3 regions of the Streptomyces sp. NPDC046900 genome follow, and region 1 is predicted to be linked to each of the others. Evidence: riboswitches for the same ligand, from Rfam matches in the RefSeq annotation. Region 1 holds a riboswitch; each other region holds the start of a gene.
The links. Region 1 has a riboswitch for cyclic di-AMP ahead of ABZ904_RS25370 (M23 family metallopeptidase). Riboswitches for the same ligand answer to the same signal wherever they lie in the genome.
Positions count from the first base shown of each region.

Region 2: another riboswitch for cyclic di-AMP. It lies ahead of ABZ904_RS16870 (transglycosylase SLT domain-containing protein); the one in region 1 lies ahead of ABZ904_RS25370 (M23 family metallopeptidase).
Region 3: another riboswitch for cyclic di-AMP. It lies ahead of ABZ904_RS26800 (transglycosylase family protein); the one in region 1 lies ahead of ABZ904_RS25370 (M23 family metallopeptidase).

Region 1 covers NZ_JBEYXD010000028.1:20,032-22,226, reverse strand. The annotation lists gene ABZ904_RS25375 (PP2C family protein-serine/threonine phosphatase) at 1-534, shown strand, start outside; cyclic di-AMP (ydaO/yuaA leader) riboswitch at 763-919, shown strand; gene ABZ904_RS25370 (M23 family metallopeptidase) at 931-1,965, shown strand; gene ABZ904_RS25365 (aldo/keto reductase) at 2,147-2,195, shown strand, end outside.
Region 2 covers NZ_JBEYXD010000014.1:110,768-112,962, forward strand. The annotation lists gene ABZ904_RS16865 (HAD family hydrolase) at 1-770, shown strand, start outside; gene ABZ904_RS16870 (transglycosylase SLT domain-containing protein) at 764-1,267, opposite strand; cyclic di-AMP (ydaO/yuaA leader) riboswitch at 1,272-1,440, opposite strand; partial or broken gene ABZ904_RS16875 (CocE/NonD family hydrolase) at 1,813-2,195, opposite strand, start outside.
Region 3 covers NZ_JBEYXD010000031.1:5,623-7,817, forward strand. The annotation lists gene eno (phosphopyruvate hydratase) at 1-23, opposite strand, end outside; gene ABZ904_RS26800 (transglycosylase family protein) at 334-1,014, opposite strand; cyclic di-AMP (ydaO/yuaA leader) riboswitch at 1,019-1,184, opposite strand; gene ABZ904_RS26805 (transglycosylase family protein) at 1,384-2,195, opposite strand, start outside.

The DNA.
Region 1 (2,195 bases):
GTCATCGGCGCCTTCAGGGAGGCCGCCGAGCAGGAGTCGACCCCGGAGGCGGTCGCCCAGCGTCTGGAGCGGGCGCTGTCGCGCGAGGGCACCCGGCGGGACGGACTCGACGCGTGCGAGGGGTTCACCACCGCGGTCCTCGCCGAGATCCCGCACGGCGGCGGGGTCGTCCGGATCGTCAACCGCGGCCACCCCGCGCCCCTCCTTCTGCTCCCGGACGGCACGGTGCGGGTACTGGAGGCCCGTGAGCCGGCGCTGCCGCTCGGCATGGGAGACCTCGGGGTCTGGCCCGACCGCAGTGAGGAGTGGGAGTTCCCACCCGGGGCGACGCTGCTGCTCTACACCGACGGCGTCTCGGAGGCACGGGACGCGCACGGCGAGTTCTACGATCCCGCCGCCCGGCTCGCCGGCCGCGTCTTCCCCGGCCCCGGCGCACTGCTGGCCGCGGCCACCGAGGAGGTCGCCCGCCACACCGGCTGCCGCGCCACCGACGACATGGCCCTGCTGGCCGTGCGCCGGCCCGAGCGCCCTTGACGGGTGACGCTCGGTGGTCGAGCGGTGCCCCTGCGCATAACAACTGATACACCGTCAACACTTGTGAGGCGCATGAGGCGTGGTCAACTCGCCCGTTTTGGGTCGGTCATGGCATGAAAGTCCTGGCCAAGTACGTCAAGGATCTGTTCAACAGCTTGGAATCCGGGCTCCGCGTCTATTAACGTTCGATAACGCAGCGCGGTCGTCCCAGCCGTCACAAGAGGCGGCTCCGTGCGCATGCCGAATCCCGCAAGGGAACCGGGGAACCATCAACTTGGGGTGAATCGGGCGGATACCGCCGCGGAAGCGCGGCCGGTATACGCGCGTAGGAGACCTTCCTCTCCGAACCCGTCAGCTAACCCGGTAGGCGAGACGGAAGGAAAGGAGTGCGCCCACGTGGCGTCCAACCCGCCTGCCCAGAGCACCTCGTCCGCTCCCAACGCCACTCAGACGTTCGGGTTCGCACCCGGCGCCGAGGAGGGCTCCTGGGAGGAGTGGAACCCCACTGAGGAGTCCCTCCGTCCGGTCCGCGGCCGGCACCGCGTCGGCAAGCAGCGCGGAGGAGGACTCGCACGCAGCTCCACCGTTCTGGGCGTCGGTGTGATGGCCGCCGTCGGCGCGGGCGGCATGGCCACCGCGCAGACCGGCAAACCGCCGGTGTCCATATCCATGCCGGACCTCTCCTCGGTCACCGAATCGGCCAAGGCCCTCATCGGCCAGGACACCGCCGCCCCCAAGGGCTCCGCCACTCCTCTGAGCACCGCGGGTGTCTCCACCGCCGACGCCGCCGCGGGCACCAAGGACGCGGGTGAGGCGCTGCGCACCCGGATCATCCAGCAGGCCGAGGCCCAACAGGACCGGGTCGCCGTCGAGGCCGCCCGGGCCGCCGAGGACGCCGCCGCGCAGAAGGCCGCCGCCGCGGCCAAGAAGGCGCAGGAGGACGCGGCTGCGAAGGCCGCCGCGGACAAGCAGAAGGCCGCGGAAGAGGCCAAGAAGAAGGCCGAGGCGGAACGGCTGGCGGAACTGGCCAAGCAGTTCACGCTGCCGACCTCCTCCTACACCCTCACCTCCCGCTTCGGTGACGCCGGCGCCATGTGGTCCTCCGGGTACCACACGGGCCTCGACTTCGCCGCTCCCACGGGCACGCTCATCAAGGCGATCCACAGCGGCACCATCACGGAGGCCGGCTGGGCCGGATCGTACGGCTACCGCACGATCCTGACCCTCGACGACGGCACGCAGCTGTGGTTCTGCCACCAGTCGTCGATCAACGTCAGCGCGGGCCAGAAGGTCGCCACGGGCGATGTCATCGGCCGCGTGGGCGCGACGGGCAACGTGACCGGGCCGCACCTGCACCTGGAGGTCCACCCGGGCGGCGGCGACGCGATCGACCCGATGGCATGGCTGCAGAGCAGGGGTCTCAACCCCTGACGGTTCGGGCGGGCCCTCCGCGGCCCTCCCTCCCCGGCTCCGGCAGTCCTGACGTAACCCCCCCCACGTCAGGACTGCCGGTCGTGGTCGTCCCGGGTCGGAATACGTCGATCCGGTTGTTTACGCGAATTTTGCGGCGGTTCCGGAAGGCGCCCGTCCGGTACGGGCGTTGGCATTGAGCATGACTTCTCTTCGCAAGCTCGGTTCCTCCGACCTCGAGGTCTTCCCGC
Region 2 (2,195 bases), on a different contig from region 1:
CGCTGGAACGGGCCACCGCGGCCGGTGCACAGCACCTGGTGGTGACGGGCCGCCCGGCGCCGAGGGTGCGACCGCTGCTCGACGACCTCGGCGGCAGGGGGCTTGCGGTGTGCGGACAGGGCGCGCAGGTGTACGACGCCGGCGCTCAGCGGCTGCTTTTCTCCGTCACCCTGGACCGGGAGTTGGCCGAAACCGCGCTCGGCAAGATCGAGGCCGAGGTGGGGCAGGTGTACGCGGCCGTGGACCAGGACGGAGTGCACGGGCTCACGCTCATCGAGCCCGGCTACCAAATGCCGCATCCCACGCTGCCCGCGGTGCGGGTGGAGCGGCGCGACGACCTGTGGTGCGAGCCCATCAGCAAGGTGCTGCTGCGCCACCACACCCTGTCCGACGACGAGTTGGCGACGGTGGCCCGTGGCGTGGTCGGTTCTCTGGCGACGGTCACCATGTCGGGACCCGGCACCGTCGAGCTCCAGCCGTGCGGCGTCACCAAGGCGACGGGGCTCGCGCTGGCCGCCGGTTTCCTGGGCCTGAGCCCGTCGGGGACCATCGCGTTCGGGGACATGCCCAACGACATCCCCATGTTCGACTGGGCGGCGCACGGCGTCGCCATGGCCAACGCCCACCCGGAACTCAAGGCGGTCGCCGACGAGATCACCACGTCGAACGAGGACGACGGCATCGCCGTCGTCCTCGAGCGACTGTTCCCGGCCGCCATCCCCCGGCAGGCGGCTGCCGGTCAGGGGTTGGCGGCCCGCGGACCTCAGTAGGCGCTGTTGACGTTGTCGATCGAGCCGTACCGGTGGGCGGCGTAGTTGCACGCGGCCGTGATGTTCGCGACCGGGTCGTAGGGGTCGAAGGGCGTGCCCGACACGTGGTACGTCCGGAAGGTCGGGTCGATGATCTGGAGGAGCCCCTTGGACGGGATGCCCTTGCGGGCGTTGGAGTCCCAGAGGTTGATGGCCTTCGGGTTGCCCGAGGACTCGCGCATCACGTTGCGGTAGATGCCGTTGTACGAGCCGGGGATTCCCTTCTGGGCCATGATCGCGAGCGACTGGCGGATCCAGCCGTCGAGGCTACCGGCGCGGGACGTCACGCTGGCGGCCTTCGTCGGAGCGGCCGGCGTGGCGGCCGAGGCGCAGGTCGCACCCATGATCGGCAGGGCGAGAACCACGGCTCCGGTCCCCGCGGCGGTGAGTGCGCGGCGGATGCGGGTGGCCTTGGAGTTGCGGTCCTGGCGACGTGCGGGCAGGGCGAAAGCGGACATGTGGCATTCCTCTCCGGCGCCTGCGAGGTGAGCTGTCGGGTTCGGGCGGGGAGGTGCCCGGCCGTGTCCTCGGTGTCGAGGCACGGCTTCACCCCAAGCCGTTCCGGCACGCTGTCCGGCTCGGCGACTTACCTGGGTCCCCCGCTCCTGCCGTGGTGGGTCGATGGCTTCTCGAGCGGCGGCAGGATTCGGCGGCCCGCTCGGGTCGAAGGGAAGGTATGCGAGAGCACATGTCGGGAACAAGCCTGGAAGTCATGCTCCGGCCCGATTGACCCTGACATTGGGGAATAAGGGGTGTGATCCTCTTTGCCGAGAGATGCTCAACTTGGCATATGCAAAGGGTGATTGGGTGACCCGCCCGAAAGCCCCCCTCCGGTGGGTGCGTGACCCAATTCACTTCGCCCTTGCGTGAGACCCGATCGGCAACTAAGGGGCTAATACGGCAATTCGGACAGGCGGATGCGCACACCTCCCCCGTCCGGCATTCCGGCTAATCGGGCATATTGCCCTATAAGGGCTTGGGGTGGCGATCGGATGCCTCGCCTCTATCCCGTTCCGCGGGGGATCCGTTTCTCCCATGTGCGGTGGAACACCACCTCATAGCCGTCCTTGCAGACGACCTCGTGAGAGGTGACGAAGTCCGTCTCGGTGCAGGTGAGCTCCGCGTGCGTCTCCACCCTCGCGTCCCAGCCCGACTCCGGGCGGTGCAGCCGGACCGACCAGTCGCAGCGGATGCGGGCGGTCAACGGACCCGAGTCCTCGATGGTGTACGCCTCCAGCGCGTCCTCGCTCACTTCGAGGCCGTCGGGATACACGCGGGTGCCGTCCCGGCGCGGGTCGACGACCAGGAGCCACTCGCCCTTCGCCACGTCCCGCACCACCAGGCGCTCCGGGCGGGGTTCGTCGAGCGTGGCCGGATCGCTGACGC
Region 3 (2,195 bases), on a different contig from region 1:
ACGTCGATGGACGGCACGAGCATCTCCTTCATGGATGTGACGCTGAGAGTGCGGGGCACCTTGCGACTAGAGCCTATCCGTCCCGGGTGGGCGGCCAGCCGACCGACCGTCCAGGACAGGGTGACGGTACACATTGTTCCTACTCGGAACAAAGAAGGAGAGGAAAGCCCGGTGAAAATCGCACGGCGCGCAGGCAAAAAGGCCCCGCTCCGGTGCGTACGGGGGAACACGCACCGGAGCGGGGAGCCCGTGGGGACGGGGGTGGATCTCACGTGACCCCCACGATGGAGGTCACGTCTGGGGGGACCCTGTGAGCCGGCTGCCCGGCAGCTGTCACTTCAGGTGCAGCTGCTGACCCGGGTAGATGAGGTCGGCGTCCTTGACGATGTCCTTGTTCAGCTGGAACAGCTTCTTCCAGCCGCCCTGGACGTGGTGCTTCGCGGCGATCAAGCTGAGGCTGTCACCCTTGACGACCTTGTACTCGCCGTCGCCCTTCTTGACCTTCTGGCCGGTCGGGGTGGTGACCGTCTTCTGGGGAGCCGGGCGCTGCGCGGAGCGGTTGGCCGTCTGCTCGCCGGTCGAGCGAGTGGTCGGGGTGCTCTTCGCGGACTTGTTCGTGGAGGCCGCGGCGCCGTTGTAGGGGGCGCTCGACAGGCCCTTGCCGCACACCGGCCAGGCGCCCTTGCCCTGGCCTGCGAGGACCTTCTCGGCGACGGCGATCTGCTGAGCCTTGCCGGCCAGGTCCGCACGCGCGGCGTAGGCGGTGCCACCGTAGGCGGCCCAGGTGGAGTTCGTGAACTGCAGGCCACCGTAGAAACCGTTGCCGGTGTTGATGGCCCAGTTGCCGCCGGACTCGCACTGGGCGACGGCGTCCCACTCGGCCGAGGTGGCGGCCGAGGCGTTGCCGGCCGCGAGCAGCGGAGCGGCTATGGCGGCGCCGGTGACACCGGCGAGCGTGACGGCGCGAGTGGCCTTGGACGGGCGGCGGTGCTTGCCCTTGCCGGAACACAGCATGGTTCGATCCCCTCACCGACGCCTGCGAGGTGAGCTGTCGGGTTCGGGCCGGTTGAGTTGCCCGGCCGCGCACGACGTGGTGCGCGGCTTCACCCCGAGCCGTCCCGGTCAATGTCCGGGCGCGGCGCTTACCTTGGGTCCCCCGCTCCTGCCTACGGCGCTTGACGCGTCGACTGTTCCCACACGGCCGCTGGCAGGATTCGGCGTTGCGACCGTGGGGGCCCGCTGTGGCGAGCGGACACGACCGTAAGCAGTCGATCCGCGGAATTTCAAAGACGATCAGGGCTTATGAGACTCATATCTCACTCTCGCCAAACCAGACATTCGCCACGAACCAGGGCATGAAGTCCCCTGGAACGGCAAGGCAGTTCACTGCTGCCCGGCGTCGGGCTCGGTACCGATCTCAAGGTTCTGACCGGGGAGAATGAGGTCCGGGTCGGCGCCGACCGTCTTCTTGTTCGCGTCGTACAACGTGGCCCATCCGCCCTTCAGGTCAAGAGAGTCGGCGATGGCCGTCAGATTGTCCCCGGGCCGGACGGTGTACGAGTCGTCGGCGGCGTCGCGCCCGGCGCTGGAGCCGCGCGAAGCATGCCGGGCGGCCGAGTCGCCCGCACGGTCACCCGCCGCACTCTCGTCGGCGCTGCTCCCGCGATGACGACCGGCCCTCGAAGAGGTGTCGCTCTGCCCGGACTTGTCCGACTCGTCGCTCTTCGTCGGTTCAGTGGACGCGTCGCCGTCACCCTGAGACCCCGCCGATCGGGAAGCACCCTTGAAGGACTCCTCACTCCCTCCGGAGGAAGGTGACGAAGAGGAGGAGGCGGACGAAGAAGGCGATGAGTGCCCCGAAGTGGTCGATCCGGACGACTCGGACAGTCCGGAGTCCATGCCGTAGCCGGAGGAGGAGCCGCCGTCGGAGGATTCGCCCGCGAGGCCGGTGTCGACGTGCGCGGAGGCCGAGTCCTCACTCAGGCCGGCGACCAGACCGCAGGCGGACCAGGCGGAGACGCCCTGGTCGTCGAGGATCCTCTCGGCGACGGCGATCTGCTGGGAGCGGCTCGCCTGGTCGGCCCTGGGGGCGTAGTCGAGGCCGCCGTACTCGTCCCAGTCCTGCTGCGTCAACTGGAGCCCGCCGTAGCGGCCGTTGCCGGTGTCCGCGCTCCAGGAGCCTCCGCTCGCGCACT